DNA from 4 places in the Streptomyces sp. NPDC048172 genome. Region 2 is predicted to be linked to each of the others. Evidence: riboswitches for the same ligand, from Rfam matches in the RefSeq annotation. Region 2 holds a riboswitch; each other region holds the start of a gene.

Region 1 (2,190 bases), on a different contig from region 2:
GCGCAGGTACGCGATCGGGTCGATGTCCGAGCCGTAGTCGGGGCCGGTACGGGCCTCGAAGTGGAGGTGCGGTCCGGAGGAGTTGCCGGTCGAGCCGGAGAGGGCGATCTGCTGGCCCGCGGAGACGGACTGGCCGACCGAGACGCCGATCGAGTTCAGGTGGCCGTACTGCGTGTACGTGCCGTCCTTGTGCTTGATCACGATGTTGTTGCCGTACGCGCCGCCGTTGCCCGCCTCGACGACCTCGCCCGCGGCGACGGACTTCACGGGGGTGTTCATGCCCGCGTGGAAGTCGATGCCGGTGTGGCTGCCGGAGGACCACATGGAGCCGCCGGACTTGTAGGACGTGGAGACGTACGAGCCGTCGACGGGCGCGACGTAGCCGCTGCCGCCGACCGCGGCGCGCTTCGGGGCCGCGGAACGGGAGGCGGTCTGCGTGGCCTTCTCGGCGCGCGCCTCCTTGGCCTTCTCGCGGGCCTTGGCGGCGGCCGCCTTGCGCTTGGCCTCGGCGGCCTTCTTCTTCGCCTCGGCCTCAGCCTTGGCCTTGGTCTTCGCGGCCTCCGCCTTGGCGGCGGTCTCGGCCTGGGCCTGCATGGTGGCGGTCTTCGCCTCCGTGGCCTGCTGGTCGACAGCCTGGGCCAGGTCGCCGCGCGCCTCGATGGCGTGGGTGAGGCCGGTGTCGTGGACGTCGCTCTGCCCACCGTCGGAGGCCATGGCCGGGGACGCGAGGGTCCCGACGACGCCTGCGGCGGTGAGCCCGGCTATGCCGGCCGCCCCGGCGCTCGCACGGCGCATGCGGCTGGGCTGCTTGGGACGTCGGTGCTTCCCGGTGGCACGGGTGAACGCCATGAGCTGGCGTACTCCTTTCCTTCCCTGTCGCCTACCGGGTTAGCTGACGGGTTCGGAGCAGGAAGGTCTCCTACGGGCAACCCCTGGCGGGGGTCGCTCGATTCACCCCAGGGACTTCGTGTGGGTCCCCGGCTCCCTCGGGGGCCCTGACGGGTCCTCGGGACTCGGCGATCACTGGGCGTCGGCCGCGGGCGCGGTCACTTCTGACGCACAGCGGCACCGACGCTAAGCGGGTCGTCTCCGGGTCGCCAAACGAATCCCGGAGTTTGTCGCACACGCCACACCGCTTCTCACCACAACACTGAACCAATCGGACATTTGACGGTCCCACGGGTCACACGACAAGACCCCGCGGAAGCGGACGTACCACTTCCACGGGGCCTCGGGGACGCATGGGGTCCGGGCCGGTCTCCACCGGCCCTCCGGATCAGCCTCCGCTGACCACCTTGACCTCGCCGATCCCCAACTCCCGTACAGGACCGGCGATCTGCGAGGCGTCGCCGACCAGGACGGTCACCAGGCGGTCGGCGGGGAAGGCGCTGACGGCGGCCGCCGTCGCCTCCACCGTGCCGGTCTCGGCCAGCCGCGCGTACAGCTCGCCCTGGAAGTCGTCCGGCAGGTACTGCTCGACCTGGTCGGCCAGGGTCCCGGCGACGGCCGCCGACGTCTCGTAGCGCAGCGGGGCGACCCCTACCAGGTTCCGCACCGCCACGTCCCGCTCGTCGTCCGTCAGGCCCTCGGCCGCGAGGGTGCGCAGCACCTTCCACAGGTCGTCCAGCGCCGGACCCGTCACGTCCGTGGCGACGGAGCCGCTGATGGCCATCAGCGCTGCGCCCGTGCCCTCCGCGGTGGAGCGCAGCACCTGGCCGAAGGCGCGCACCCCGTACGTGTACCCCTTCTCCTCGCGCAGGACGCGGTCCAGGCGGGAGGTGAGGGTGCCGCCCAGGCAGTAGACCCCCAGGAGCTGCGCGGGCCACACCCGGTCGTGCCGGTCCGGGCCGACGCGGCCGATGAGGACCTGCGTCTGCACCGCGCCGGGACGGTCGACGATCACGACACGGCCCGCGTCGTCCGCGGTGATCGGCGGTGCCGGGCGCGGCTCGGAGGACGAGCCCGTCCAGGCGCCCAGGGTGTCGGCGAGCGCCGCGTCCAGATCCACGCCCTCCAGGTCGCCGACGACGACGGCGGTGGCGGTCGCGGGGCGCACATGCGCCTCGTAGAACGCCCGTACGGCCGCGGCGTCGATACGGGCGACCGTCTCCTCCGTGCCCTGGCGCGGACGCGACATCCGGGACTCGGCGGGGAACAGCTCCAGGGAGAGCTCCTTGGCGGCGCGGCGGG
Region 2 (2,190 bases):
CGCTCGTACGCGAGGAGGTGGCGAGGCGGGACCGGGCGAGCGCGGCGCGCGGGCCGCACGCGCTCGACCCCGCCGAGTCGGCCGCCCTATGACATACGTCACCGGGCCGGGGACCGGCTCCTCTCCGGACGGGCTCACCGTGCGGCGCGTACGCGCGGGCGATCCGCTCGTACGCCCGCTGCTGCGGGAGCTGGCGCGGGAGTACGCGGCGCGGTACGGCGGGGAGGCGCTGGCCGAGCTCAGCCGGTATCCGGCGTCCGAGTTCGCGCCGCCGCGCGGCACGCTCCTCCTGCTGCTGGACGGCGGCGTCCCGGTGGCCGGGGGCGCCTTCCGCGGGCACGAGACGGCCGGGACGGCGGAGCTCAAGCGGATCTGGACGCACTCCGCACCCCACCCTGCGCGCATTTCTCTCATTTCGGGCATAAGCATTGATTAGCCTCCCCGATACGCCTTGCTCCAGGGGGACTTCACGAGCCTCCTGAGGGCCGTTGTCGGTGAGTCGACTCACAGGACGCAGCTCACACAGGGGGTCCGGCGCCTGATGTGTACGCGCCGCACGCGCTTGTGTTTCAGCAGCGCACGCCGGAAATGCGATCTCCCTGCGGGTCTTCTGCGGAGAATTCCGACGACCCCGTCAAGCACCCCGGAAAACGATCAATTGTTTGTCCCGCCCAAATCGGTGTGCTTAGGGTGCACGAGCTGTCGCCGACCTAGTGCGGCAGTTCGCCGCCCAGACGCCGAATCCTGCCGCTGGCGCGCGAAAACAACACCGTTGGCAGGAGCGGGGGAACCAGGTAAGTGCCTCGCGTGGACTTTCACGGTCCGTTCGAGGCTTGGGGTGAAGCCGCACTGGCGCGCCACGCGCAGCCATTGCGGCCGGGCTACAACTCCGGCCCGAATCCGACAGCTCACCTCGTAGGCGTAGGAGAGGAATTCCCCTATGTCCGGAGCGCATGCAGCTCGGAAGTCCCGCCGTCTTCGCATCGCCGCCTCCCTCGCGCTGACCGCGGGTGGCGCGGGCGTCATTCTCCCCCTCGTCACCGCGGGCCAGGCCTCGGCCGCCTCGGTGGACACCTGGGAGAAGGTCGCCCAGTGCGAGTCCACCGGCAACTGGAAGGCCAACACCGGCAACGGCTACTACGGCGGCCTCCAGTTCAACAACTCCTCCTGGGCCGCCGCGGGCGGCACCAAGTACGCGCCGCGTGCCGACCTGGCCACCAAGGACCAGCAGATCGCCACCGCCGAGAAGCTGCTCGCCATGCAGGGCCCGGGCGCCTGGGCCTGCGCGGGTGCCGGTGGCCTGACCTCGGGCGGCCCGAAGGCCGACGTGAACCCGGACGGCAACGCGCAGTCCAGCACGCAGAACGCCGCCAAGCCGCAGCAGCAGGCCGCGCCGAAGGCCGCGCCCAAGCCCGCGCAGCCCAAGCCCGCGAAGCCGGCGCAGCCCGCCAAGCCCGCGCCGCAGACCGGTGGCAGCGCGTACGTCGTCAAGGGCGGCGACACCCTGCACAAGATCGCCGACGCGCACGGCGTCGAGGGCGGCTGGAAGGCCGTCTACGACCAGAACCGCAAGGCCGTCGGCGGCAACCCGAACGTGATCTTCCCGGGCCTCAAGCTGACCCTGGGAGGCTCCGCCGCCGCCCCGTCCGCCTCGGCGGACCAGGGCGCGAAGCCGCAGGGCTCCGCCTCGGCCCCGGTGAAGAAGCAGGCCGCCCCGGCCCCGGCCGCGAAGCCCGCCGCCCCGTCCGCCCCCTCCGCCTCGACGGGCTTCGTCCGTCCGGTGCCGGGCGGCACCAGCACCCCGTACCAGGCGTCCGGCGGCAGCTGGTCCAGCGGCAGCCACACCGGTGTCGACTTCACCGCCGGCTCCGGCACGCCGGTGAAGTCCGTGGCCGCGGGCGAGGTCGTCAAGGCGGGCAACGGCGGTGCCTACGGCAACGAGGTCGTCGTCAAGCACGCCGACGGCAAGTTCACCCAGTACGGCCACCTGTCCTCGATCAGCGTCCAGGTCGGCCAGAAGGTCGGCGCGGGCAGCCAGATCGCCCTGTCCGGCTCCACCGGCAACTCCACCGGCCCGCACCTGCACTTCGAGGTGCGCACCGGCGCCGAGTACGGCTCGGACATCGACCCGGTCTCGTACCTGCGTGCCCACGGCATCTCCGTCTGAGCCGCCGCTGAGCACCACCCCGG
Region 3 (2,190 bases), on a different contig from region 2:
AGGTGAAGCCCAGCTTCTTGCTCTCGCGGCGCAGGATGCGCACGCAGGCGCTGTGGAAGGTGGAGACCCACATCGACTGCGCGCGGGGGCCGACGAGCTCCTCCACGCGCTCCTTCATCTCGCCCGCCGCCTTGTTGGTGAACGTGATGGCGAGGATCTGGCCCGGGTGCACGCCCCGCGCGCCCAGGAGGTGGGCGATGCGGTGGGTGAGCACGCGCGTCTTGCCGGAGCCCGCGCCCGCGACGATCAGCAGGGGGCCGCCGGAGTGCACGACGGCCTCACGCTGCTGCTCGTTCATCCCCTCCAGCAGCGCGGCGGGATCCACGGCGGGGCGGGGCGCGCCGTCGCGATAGTGCCCGTCTCGGGCGGCGCCGCCGGTGAAGGTGCCCGCGAAGAGATCGTCCGGGATCTCCTCCTCGGGCCCGCCGGGCGCGCCGTCCTCGGGCGGCGGCGGGGGCGCGTCCGCCTCGGGGCCGGTGCCGTCGGTGCTGTCCGCACCGTCGGCGCTGTTGGCGCTGTCGGCGCCGTCGAGGTCCGCCAGGAAGCTGTCGTCGAAGAGGCTGCTCATCGTCGTACGAGTCTAGGCCGCCTCACTGACAGCGTTTCGTCCCCGTGAAAGATAACGAGGAGATATCGGACTAGTCGAACACCAGCCTTCACACGGGCACCACACCCCCGCTACCGTGCCGTGTCAGGCAGCCCGGATCACCAGTCGGCGAAAGCGTCGGCGCGGGCCGCCTCCGCCGAGTCCGGTCCGCGCCTCACCGTGTGCCGGAGCCGGGGACCCACCCGTACGGCCACGCAGCGCGCGGCCCGTGCGACTGGGGTGAATCGGCGCGGCCCGCCCGGCCCGCCGTAGGGCAGCCTTCCGACGCCCGAACCCGACAGCTAACCCGGTAGGCGGTCCACGGAAGGAGTCGCCGGCCTTGGCGTCGCATCGCAAGCCGCGCACCCGAGTTCTGCAGTCCACCGCGACCACGCGGGGCGCCATAGGCGTCACGACGGCCGCGATAGCCTCCGTCACCCTCCTCTCGCAGGGTGCGAACGCCGCCCCCGGCGACCCTTCGGGCGGCGGCAAACGGTCCCTCTCCGAGGTCAAGGAGCGGGTCGACACCCTGTACCGCCAGGCGGGCACCGCCACGCAGAAGTACAACGCGGCCAAGGAGAAGACCGACAAGCAGCGCAAGAAGGTCGACGGCATGCTCGACCAGGTCGCGAAGCGCACGGAGAAGCTGAACGACTCGCGCCGCCTTCTCGGCACCTACGCCGCCGCGCAGTACCGCACCGGCGGCGTCTCCCAGACGGCCACCCTGCTGCTCACCAAGGACCCGCAGGGGTTCTTCAAGCAGTCGCACATCATGGACCGGATGACCGGCCGCCAGAAGGAGGCCGTCACCGACTACCAGGAGCGCGCGAAGTCCGCGGGCAAGAAGCGCTCCGAGGCGAGCAAGCAGCTCAAGACGCTCACCGCCTCGCAGAAGTCGCTGAAGTCGAGCAAGCGTGAGATCCAGTCGAAGCTGTCCGAGGCGCGCGGCCTGCTCTCCAAGCTGACCGCACAGGAGAAGGCGCGGCTGGCGGAGATCGAGCGCCAGAAGCGCCAGGAGGCGCGTCAGAAGGCCAAGGAGCGCGCGGAGCGCGAGCGGCGCGAGGAAGCGCGCAAGGAGCGCGAACGCGAGCGCGAGGGCGGCGGCAACGGCGGCGGCCAGGAGGACGGCGGCGGCTCCGACAACGGCTCAGGCTCGGGTTCGGGATCCGGCTCCGGGTCGGGATCCGGTTCGGGCTCGGGATCGGGCTCCGGTACGGGCAGCTCGTACGCGCAGAAGGCCGAGAAGGTCCTCGCCTTCGCCAAGCAGCAGCTCGGCAAGCCGTACGTCTGGGGCGCCACGGGCCCGAACTCGTACGACTGCTCCGGCTTCACCCAGGACGCCTGGAAGGCGGGCGGCGTCTCGCTGCCGCGCACCACGTTCGACCAGGTGAAGGTGGGGACGAAGGTCGCCAAGTCCGCGATGAAGCCGGGCGACCTGATCTTCTTCTACGACGACATCAGCCACGTGGGCATCTACGTCGGCGACGGCCAGATGATCCACGCCCCCAAGCCGGGCGCGAACATCCGCTACGAGTCGATCGACTACATGCCGTTCCACTCGGCGGTCCGCCCGGCGTAGGGGCTCAGGTCCCGGACCTCAGGTC
Region 4 (2,190 bases), on a different contig from region 2:
ACCGACGCCAGCATCGGCGGGGACTTCTACGCCGTACAGCACACCCCGCACGGCGTCCGGCTCATCGTCGGCGACGTCCGGGGCAAGGGGCTCGGCGCCGTCTCCGCGGTCGTCATCGTGATCGGGGCCTTCCGCGAGGCGGCCGAGGAGGAGCCGACGCTGGCGGGGGTCGCGGCGCGGCTCGACCGCTCGCTGGAGCGCGAGGGGCAGCGGCGGCTCGGCATCCAGCAGTTCGAGGGCTTCACCACCGCCGTCCTCGCCGAGCTGCCCCCGGTCGCCGAGGGCGCGGCGAGCCGCACCCTGCGCCTGATCAACCGGGGCCACCCGCCGCCGCTCCTCCTCGACCACGGCGCCGTCCGCTCGCTCGACCCGCGCGTCCCCGCGCTGCCGCTGGGCGTGACGGAGCTGGGGGTCTGGCCGGACCGTGCCGACGAGTTCGCGTTCCCGGCGGGCGCGCAGCTCCTGCTCTACACCGACGGGCTCTCCGAGGCGCGCGACGAGGAGGGCACCTTCTACGACCCCGTACGGCGGCTGTCCGACCATCCGTTCGAGGATCCCGAGGCCGTGCTCGACATGCTCATGGGCGACGTCGAGGCGCACACGGGCGGCGGCACCTCCGACGACATGGCGCTGCTCGCCGTCGGCCGCCCGGAGCGCGCGGGGCGGACGCCCTCGCGGGCCGCGTCACGCGCCCGTGAGTAGTCACCCTCCGCGATCCTCCGCCTCAACTCCCGTGACCACGCGTCCCAATTGGGCGCACCTGTCCCGGAAAGTGCTGGCCATGGTGACCAGGAATTAACGGGAACGGCTTGGAATCACGGGCGCGCTTCTATTAACGTCCGATAACGCAGCGCGGTCGTCACTGTCGTCACGAGAGACGGCACCGTGCGCCGTCGCCGAATCCCGCGTGTGCGACACCCCCGAGCGACAACTCGACAGGCATCGCACGCACAGCGGGAACCGGGGAACCACCCCTTCGTGTCAGCCCAGACCCGGAGGATGGGGTGAATCGGGCCGGTTCGCGCCGTCCCGTAGGAGACCTTCCTGCTCCGAACCCGTCAGCTAACCCGGTAGGCGAGAGGAAGGAAAGGAGAACGCCCCCCGTGGCGTCCAGGTCGCAGAGGCATGCCCCCGAGGTCGCGTACGACCCGTTCCACGACGACGACGGGTCAGCGCCGTACGACGCGTACGGCCCCTATGACGCGTACGGCCCCTACGACGCCGCTCCCGGCGACAGGGGCGACGAGACCTGGGAGGAGTGGAACCCCACCGAGGAGTCCATCCGCCCGGTCCGCGGCCGTCACCGCGTCGGCAAGCAGCGCAGCGGCGGCATGGCGCGCAGCGGCGCCGTCCTCGGCGTCGGCATGATCGCCGCGGTGGGCGCCGGTGGCATGGCCACGGCCAAGGACAAGGACCCGGCCGCCATCTCCATGCCCGACCTGGGCTCCGTCGCGAAGGTGGGCGAGCACCTCCCCGACGCCAAGGACCTCCCGGGCGTCGGCGACCTCATATCCGACGACGGACCCTCCGGCGACGCCGAGACGCTGGCCGGTGCCCAGGGCGAACAGCCCCTCACCCAGGCCGGTCTGACGCAGGAAGAGGCCGCCGAGGGCACCAAGGACGCGGGCGAGGCGCTGCGCGCCAGGATCCTCGCGCAGGCCGAGACGCAGAAGCACAACGTCGAGGACGAGGCCCGCGAGAAGGCCGCCGCCGAGGCGACCCGCAAGGCCGCGGCCGAGGCGAAGCAGAAGGCGGACGCCGAAGAGGCCAAGCAGAAGAAGGCCGAGGCGGAGCGGAAGCGGAAGATCGCCGAGGAGAAGAAGCGGAAGGCGGAGGCCGAGCGCCGCGCCAAGCTCGCCCGGCAGTACGTCGTCCCCGTCTCCAACTACCAGCTCAGCGCCGGCTTCGGCCAGGGCGGCGGCATGTGGCAGAACGACCACACAGGCCAGGACTTCGCCGCCCCCAACGGCACCCCCGTCAAGGCGCTCCACTCCGGCACGATCAAGGAAGCGGGCTGGGCCGGTTCGTACGGCTACCGCATCGTGCTGGAGCTGGAGGACGGTACCGAGATCTGGTACTGCCACCTCTCCTCGATGACCAAGTCGGCGGGCGAGAAGGTCGGCACCGGCGACGTCGTCGGCCGCGTCGGCTCCACCGGCAACTCCTCGGGCCCCCACCTCCACGTCGAGG

Evidence for each region. A riboswitch is a leader RNA that binds a small molecule or an ion and turns the genes downstream of it on or off. The one in region 2 is predicted to bind cyclic di-AMP.
Region 1: another riboswitch for cyclic di-AMP. It lies ahead of ACGF3A_RS42405 (M23 family metallopeptidase); the one in region 2 lies ahead of ACGF3A_RS25790 (transglycosylase family protein).
Region 3: another riboswitch for cyclic di-AMP. It lies ahead of ACGF3A_RS01560 (NlpC/P60 family protein); the one in region 2 lies ahead of ACGF3A_RS25790 (transglycosylase family protein).
Region 4: another riboswitch for cyclic di-AMP. It lies ahead of ACGF3A_RS08605 (peptidoglycan DD-metalloendopeptidase family protein); the one in region 2 lies ahead of ACGF3A_RS25790 (transglycosylase family protein).

What each region holds. Positions count from the first base shown of each region.
Region 1 covers NZ_JBIDAT010000016.1:109,429-111,618, reverse strand. Annotated here, with positions in the region: gene ACGF3A_RS42405 (M23 family metallopeptidase) at 1-849, opposite strand, end outside; cyclic di-AMP (ydaO/yuaA leader) riboswitch at 863-1,029, opposite strand; gene ACGF3A_RS42400 (M16 family metallopeptidase) at 1,277-2,190, opposite strand, start outside.
Region 2 covers NZ_JBIDAT010000006.1:27,280-29,469, forward strand. Annotated here, with positions in the region: gene ACGF3A_RS25780 (LLM class flavin-dependent oxidoreductase) at 1-92, shown strand, start outside; gene ACGF3A_RS25785 (hypothetical protein) at 89-436, shown strand; cyclic di-AMP (ydaO/yuaA leader) riboswitch at 726-935, shown strand; gene ACGF3A_RS25790 (transglycosylase family protein) at 941-2,167, shown strand.
Region 3 covers NZ_JBIDAT010000001.1:321,579-323,768, reverse strand. Annotated here, with positions in the region: gene pcrA (DNA helicase PcrA) at 1-568, opposite strand, end outside; cyclic di-AMP (ydaO/yuaA leader) riboswitch at 748-919, shown strand; gene ACGF3A_RS01560 (NlpC/P60 family protein) at 927-2,165, shown strand; gene ACGF3A_RS01555 (hypothetical protein) at 2,184-2,190, opposite strand, start outside.
Region 4 covers NZ_JBIDAT010000002.1:31,929-34,118, reverse strand. Annotated here, with positions in the region: gene ACGF3A_RS08610 (PP2C family protein-serine/threonine phosphatase) at 1-702, shown strand, start outside; cyclic di-AMP (ydaO/yuaA leader) riboswitch at 931-1,091, shown strand; gene ACGF3A_RS08605 (peptidoglycan DD-metalloendopeptidase family protein) at 1,104-2,190, shown strand, end outside.